Linked DNA regions of Prochlorococcus marinus subsp. marinus str. CCMP1375. Each later gene encodes a partner of the first gene's protein in a complex. Links are inferred from orthologs where the notes say so. Each region holds a gene or a part of one and is shown in the gene's direction. Other genes may lie near its edges.

Region 1 (3,438 bases):
AGCTAGATTGGGATTTTTTAGATGAGGAAGAGCGTAATATTAAGGATGCTGCGGTTGAGATGTTTTTAAAAAGCCTTGATCTGGTAAGTACTTTCCATCCAGATCTTAGTGCAGGGCAGCTATTGGAGGTAGAACGCAAAATGGCTGTCACTAAGAAGCGTGCGTTTGAAAGATGGGTGGAGAAGTCGTTTAGAAGAAGATTGAAACTGGAAAATCAAGAGAAGCAACGTTTTGCAAGAGAGCGCTTTTTGAGAGAATGGAAAGAATGGTTCATACTTGAAACTACTCAAAAAGCACTTTTGCCTTTTGTGGCTATTTGCTTTCTTGCAGTCTTTGGAGGTTGGTCCTTGGGTTTTTCTAGCAATAGCTGTACACCATATTTTTCATCTACAAATAACACAGTAATCAAGTAGCCTTTATTTATGGCTCAAAATAGATTTCAAAATATTCACCTTTCTTTGATGGAAGATTTCCTTCCAGTTGGAATGGCTTTCATAGAAAGAGTTCAGAAAGGAGGACTGGCAAAAGTAATCGATGGAGTTACTTCTAGTGATGATCCAATACAAACGTTTAGGGGTGAAGGCTCTTCAGCTGCTCAGTTAATTAGAGAAAAGCTAGATGAGTTTGTTCCTGGTTTAGGAAATCCTGCTCTGGAAGTTAAAGTTTCTACAAATACTTATGAAGAAAATGATGATACTTTAGTACAAATATTGAGTAGAATAGAGGATAGAGTTGATAAAATAAATTCTTGTTTAGAGAATTCTATAGATATTAAATATTAAATGCTTTATTAAGTTTAATTTTTCAATATAATGAATGTAAAGAACGATAAGAAAAGTAATTTTACAAATCAAAGTAACACTCTTGTTCTAATTATTGGGGTAATTTTTTCTTTAATTTCAGGAAGATTATTTTGGTTGCAAATTATTAAAGGCTCATTTTATAGAACGCTTTCAGATCAGAATCGTATTCGCTTAGTATCTAATCCACCTATTAGAGGAACAATAAGTGATGCAAAAGGTAATTTATTAGTAGATAATAAGCTTAGATTTGCTTTAATAGCTCAGCCTCATTTAATTGCAAAAGATAAATGGCCTAAGTTGCTCAAAAGACTTTCCAGGATACTAGAAACAGATAGAAACTCTCTCGACAATTTATACAGAGAAGGCGTTAAATATAATGATTTTAGTATTACTTTGCTTAGTAATATGACTAAGAAACAGGTTTTACGGTTTCAAGAACAGCAATCAACAATTGATGGAGTAAATGTTAGTATTGATTTAATTCGACATTATCCTAATAAGAATTTCGCATCTCATGTTCTTGGCTATACTCAATTGATTACTCGCGATGAATATAAGAAACTTTCTAAACAAGGTTATAAGATTAAAGATGTTATCGGAAGGAGTGGATTAGAAGCAGCTTTTGAAAGTCATCTGCGAGGTGAATGGGGAGGAGAGATGTTAGAGGTTGATGCTTCTGGTCGCATTCAACGAAGTTTAGGTTTTAAACCTCCTAAACAAGGAAATAATTTAAAATTAACATTAGATTTTGAGCTACAGAAAGCTGCAGAAAAAGCTTTGACTGATAAAATTGCAGGAGCAATAGTTGTTTTAGATCCCAATACTGGCGCTATAAAGGCGATGGCTAGTAAGCCAAGCTTTGATCCTAATTTTTTTACTAAACCAATTAGAACACAAAAAGAATTTGAAAAGATTTTCTTATCTTCTAGCAAACCATTATTAAGCCGTGCTCTAAATGCGTATGACCCAGGTAGTACTTGGAAGATTGTTACTGGGATGGCTGGAATGGAAAGCGGAAAGTTTCAGCCAGATGTAATTTTGGAGACAGCTCCTTGTCTTCAATATGGAGGTCATTGCTTTCCTGAACATAATCGAAAAGGCTGGGGATCAATTGGCTATGAAGATGCATTTAGAGTTTCTAGTAATACATTTTTTTATCAAGTAGGGGTAGGAGTTGGAATTAAGGAATTACATAAAGCCGCATTGCAACTTGGCTTTAATACTCGTACTGGTATAGAAATTGCAGACGAGGAAAGCAAAGGTTTTGTTGGTACTGAAGAATGGGCTGCTAAAGGTAGGGGCTGGGGTAGAGCTGGTACAACACCTTGGATTCCTGAGGATATTGCCAGTGCATCAATAGGACAGGCTGTGGTTCAAGTTACACCACTACAATTAGCTAGAGCATATGCTGTTTTTGCAAATGGTGGATATTTAATTACTCCACATTTCGTTGATGGTGATATTGATTGGTTATCTTCAAAATATCGAAAAAAAGTAGATATTAAACCAACTACACTGAAAACAATTAGAGAAGGTCTTAAGAAGGTAGTAGAATCTGGTACTGGTAGAAGTTTGCGGTGGGATTTACCAACTTTGCCACCCTTGGCTGGTAAGACTGGAACAGCAGAAGATAGTAGTGGTGGGAAAGATCATGCATGGTTTGCCTGTTTTGCTCCTTATGAGTTAAGTGAAATTGTCATTGTTGCTTTTGCTCAAAATACCCCTGGCGGTGGTTCAGTACATGCCCTACCAATGGCTCAAAATATTCTCAAAATTTGGTATCAGAGCAAGCTTTAGGTTGTTTGAATATTTGGTCTTAAGCAGCTTTTAACTTTTCTTTTTTTTCATCAAGCTTGGCATCCAGTATTAGTTTTGCTTCAATTAAAGAACAGATTTCTGTTCTAAAAGGAAGTAAGACTAGGGGACTTCTTTCTGGTCTAATTAACCAACTTTTATTTTGTTGTTCTATAAGAAGAAAGCCTCTATAGCGAATTGCGCAATTTGATGCTCGAAAATATGTCATTTGCTTGGCTGTGGTTGGCAAAACCATTCCATTAATTCACACCACATATCTAGTGTACCAATGAAAGAAAAACCTATCCTTATTGTTTCAAAATAGAATCAATAGTTGCTTGTAATTTCGCTAAATGCTTGTCTAGCAGCCATGTTCGATCATCTTATTCATTATGAATTCAATATTTGTAGAAAAGGGCTAATTGCTTTGGCTCACTATATATGGATGAGATGATTACTTTATGCCGGTTTAATTTTCAAAGGTTTCATTTGCAGTAATCTATCTAATATGTCTGTTATTGACGTATCTTGAGCGGGTGCCTTGTTATTGCTAGCTAATTGACGTCCAAGGACCTGAGCTCCTAAATGACTAAATTGTATACGCATGGATATTAATACTTCCATGCAGCCACCACCTGAGACACTAGCCATTGCAATGGGACGTCCGTTAAATAATTTGCGGAAATCTTTTTCTTGAACAGAAAGCCACGCAATTGCGTTGGTTAGTACTGGTGGTATTGAGCCGTTATACTCTGGCGCACAAACGACCCAATGGGAAATAGAAATCATTTCAGAATGAAGGAGTGTGATGGCAGATGGAATCCCTAATTCAGAATGCCTT
Region 2 (3,492 bases), 1.5 Mb from region 1 along the record:
TTAACCACCCCAAGGCAATTGTTCGATTGAATTTACCCAGCTATGCACAAAGCCAAAGGGATCGAATAGCTGCTGAGGCAAAAAGAATTGTTGAGAGTTATAGAGAAATCTCTGAATTGCAGATTGAATTAAGCAATGCCAATGGTCAATCAGAAATTGGTAATGCTGGGCATGGTCAAGTCTCCTCTCTTCAGAAAATTCCTGGAGTTAAGAATGTAATTGCAGTTAGCAGTGGGAAAGGAGGAGTAGGTAAAAGTACCGTTGCAGTAAATCTTGCTTGTGGACTTTCTCAAAAAGGATATAGCGTGGGTTTACTTGATGCAGATATATATGGTCCAAATACGCCAATTATGCTTGGAGTATCAGATAAAACTCCAGAAGTTCAAGGTAGTGGAGCTGAACAGAAAATTATTCCAATTGAGAGCTTTGGAATTTCCATGGTTTCTATGGGATTGCTAATTGACGACAATCAACCAGTGATTTGGCGTGGACCAATGCTGAATGGGATTATTAGACAATTTCTCTATCAAGCTAGTTGGGGCGAAAAAGACTTTTTGGTAGTTGATCTTCCCCCTGGCACAGGAGATGCGCAGCTTTCGCTTGCTCAGGCTGTTCCGATGAGTGGCGTTTTAATAGTCACTACTCCTCAAAAAGTCTCATTGCAAGATTCACGCAGAGGCTTGGCTATGTTCAAGCAAATGAATGTTCCAATACTTGGAGTAATAGAAAATATGTCTAGTTTCATCCCCCCTGATCAGCCGGAGAGAGAATATGCAATATTTGGCACAGGTGGTGGACAAGTCTTATCGGAAGAAAACTCTGTACCTCTACTAGCAAAATTGCCTTTAGAAATGAATACTTCTAATGGGAATGAGGAAGATAAACCCATAGTTTTTCAATACCCAGATTCAAAAACTGCAAAGGCTTTTGAAAGACTAGCTCTTTCAGTTTTAGAAATTATTGAGACAAATTCAAATTAAATGCCTTCTATTGTTAATTCTTTTGCTCGACAGAGTAATCGATCAACAAAATTAGATTTCAGAAGAAAACAGTTAAATGATGCTGAATTAATTCTTTGGTTTGTTCCTTTAAGTTTAGTTGTTTTATCTAGTGTATTAATTGCAAGTACTCAAAGACAAGTATTTTATGGCAGTTGGTACCAGCATTTAATTACTGCAGTATTTGGGGGTTTTCTTGCATTAATTATTTCTCGATTGCATTTAGAAAGAATACGTAATTTTTTATTTCCTTTATACTTAATTACTATTTCTAGTCTTTTAGCTGTAAAACTTTTAGGTGTTTCTGCTTTAGGGGCACAACGCTGGCTCAGTATTGGAGGATTAAATATTCAGCCCTCTGAAATTGCAAAAATCTCTTTGATAATTATTCTTGCTTCTATACTTGAAAATCAAAAGTTTAATTCTCCAATACAATTATGGAGGCCTTTTGTAGTCATTTTAATACCTTGGTTTTTGGTTTTTATTCAACCTGATTTAGGCACGTCACTTGTTTTTGGAGCAGTCTTGTTGATTATGCTTTATTGGTCAGGTATGCCGTTGGAGTGGTTGTTATTATTTTTATCAGGAATTCTTACAGCTGTTTTAGTTGGAATATTTCATTGGGGACTTTTTTTATGGATTCCTTTCATGGGATTCTTGGCATATCGTTCATTGCCTAAAAAATATTTGAGTGCATTTTTAACAATGAGCACTTTAAGTGGAATAGCTATTTCTACACCTTGGCTTTGGATTAATGCCTTAAAGGATTATCAACGAGATCGACTCATATTATTTCTTGATCCAGGGAAAGATCCTCTTGGCGGAGGTTATCATTTAATTCAAAGTACTATAGGGATAGGGTCAGGAGGCCTTTTTGGAACCGGTTTATTACAAGGTCAATTGACTAAATTACGCTTTATTCCGGAACAACATACAGATTTTATTTTTAGTGCATTAGGAGAAGAAATAGGCTTTTTTGGAACAATGTTTGTATCAATTGCATTTTTGCTATTCATTTTTCGGCTATTGACTATTGCTAGAAATGCTTATACAAATTTTGAGTCTTTAATTGTTATTGGAATCGCTACTATGATTTTATTTCAAGTGGCAGTAAATATTTTTATGACCATTGGTCTTGGACCTATAACTGGTATTCCATTACCATTTATGAGTTATGGAAGAACAGCATTGATCGCTAGTTTTATTGGGTTAGGACTGTGTCTATCTGTATCTCGTAGAGCAAAATTATTTCATCGAAATTAGTGGTAAATACAGCTTCAATTAGTTCTATTCAGCAGCGTATGGCTCTTGGTGCACCTACTGGAAGCGTTGATGAGCAAATTGTTCGAAGACTGTGGTGGGCTGCATTGGATATTCTCCAAGAACAAATTTTGTTGCCTATGAACCTTGAGAAAGGACTCTGGCTTGCTTCACCTTTACCAGCTCTCTATGAGTCAAAATTATTGGCGCGATTGCAAGGATGGGTATGGGCTCCTGAGGAACTGTCGATGCTTAGTTCTCCTTACGCAGGCTTATTGCCTGCATCTACCAGGTCGATTCATCAGGGTAATGTTTCTGGCTCTAAGCATTTTAGGCGGTTGCCTTTACGTAAAAATGATGGACAAGATCCTTTGCTAATAATACTTACTCCTGAAGTGCAGATAGCTCTTGCTTTGCAAGGTGAACCAGGTAAAAGAAATTTAATTATGAGAAGTGATCCTGAAACTTTGACTGATGTATTAAATATTTTGGATCAAAGATTGAATCTAGAAGCTCCAGAACAAGCAAAGGAAATACGAGATTCTTTGGCAGATTTAGGCCAGTTAACCAGCAATGAAGATGTAGCAAAGGTTTTTTGGCCTCTTATTGCTTCTAGGTTGGCAGGTATTGCGCCTAGCTTAAATATTCAGACTTACCAGAATTCAGAGCAATTAGATCAACACGAGTCTCAACCTCCAGGAGAAATTTCATTATTAGAAGCTCTCACTCATGAAATTCGTACTCCTTTGGCAACTATTAGAACACTTATCCGGTCAATATTGCGAAGGGAGGATTTAGCTCCTACGGTTGTTTCTAGATTAAAAGAAATTGATGCAGAATGTACAGAGCAAATTGATAGATTTGGGTTGATTTTTAATGCTGTTGAGCTTGAAAGAAATCAAACTCAAAAGTCAGATTTAGCTAAAACGGATTTGGGGAATATTCTTGAAATATTATTTCCTGTTTGGGAACAACAATTGAATAGACGTGGAATTAAACTTCAATTAGATATAACACCAGACTTACCAGAGGTCCTGAGTGATCCTGAACGTCTTGAATTGATGTTGGGAGGATTAATTGATAGAAATACTAGAGGGATTCAAAATGGAGGGATTCTCTTGTTGGAATTGAGACCAGCAGGACAACGTCTAAAACTCAAAATCACCAGTAATTTCTCATATACAAAACAAAGGAATGAAAGCACTTTTGATCAAAATTCTGATCTTGGGACTGT

The links. The genes of interacting proteins can lie anywhere in the genome.
Region 2: the proteins of mrdA (region 1) and rodA are in contact, whole or in part, in a crystal structure (PDB 6PL5), measured with the Thermus thermophilus proteins. The link is inferred for Prochlorococcus marinus subsp. marinus str. CCMP1375 from one-to-one orthologs. Residues at the interface, in WP_223903432.1 of Thermus thermophilus: Arg4, Ile5, His6, Leu8, Ala9, Phe12, Ala15, Leu16, Leu19, Gly20, Arg22, Ala23, Trp24, Leu26, Gln27, Val28, Tyr31, Tyr34, Leu36, Leu43, Thr45, Asp47, Lys156, Gln157, Gly158, Ser160, Val184, Leu201, Glu202; in WP_223903423.1 of Thermus thermophilus: Phe161, Val165, Phe168, Val169, Leu172, Pro198, Tyr199, Glu202, Tyr211, Arg212, Asp213, Gln220, Val221, Gln223, Ser224, Ile226, Ala227, Ile228, Gly229, Ser230, Gly266, Phe267, Val270, Leu274, Tyr277, Gly278, Leu281, Phe285, Leu289, Arg297.

The regions. Positions count from the first base shown.
Region 1 is NC_005042.1:38,357-41,794, forward strand. Bases 262-3,206 are described here. They hold mrdA (penicillin-binding protein 2), read left to right. Parts: upstream 262-812; coding sequence 813-2,600; downstream 2,601-3,206. Other genes in these bases: PRO_RS00200 (membrane protein), read left to right, coding at 262-413; PRO_RS00205 (hypothetical protein), read left to right, coding at 462-782; PRO_RS00215 (hypothetical protein), read right to left, coding at 2,620-2,853; PRO_RS00220 (NAD(P)H-dependent oxidoreductase), read right to left, coding at 3,057-3,206. Also shown: more of PRO_RS00200, read left to right, coding at 1-261; more of PRO_RS00220, read right to left, coding at 3,207-3,438. UniProt on the Escherichia coli protein: Catalyzes cross-linking of the peptidoglycan cell wall. Responsible for the determination of the rod shape of the cell. Is probably required for lateral peptidoglycan synthesis and maintenance of the correct diameter during lateral and centripetal growth.
Region 2 is NC_005042.1:1,587,219-1,590,710, reverse strand. What follows is about bases 122-3,120. They hold rodA (rod shape-determining protein RodA), read left to right. Parts: upstream 122-980; coding sequence 981-2,261; downstream 2,262-3,120. Other genes in these bases: PRO_RS08520 (sensor histidine kinase), read left to right, coding at 2,261-3,120; PRO_RS08530 (Mrp/NBP35 family ATP-binding protein), read left to right, coding at 122-980. In the rest of the region: more of PRO_RS08530, read left to right, coding at 1-121; more of PRO_RS08520, read left to right, coding at 3,121-3,492. UniProt on the Escherichia coli protein: Peptidoglycan polymerase that is essential for cell wall elongation. Also required for the maintenance of the rod cell shape. Functions probably in conjunction with the penicillin-binding protein 2 (mrdA).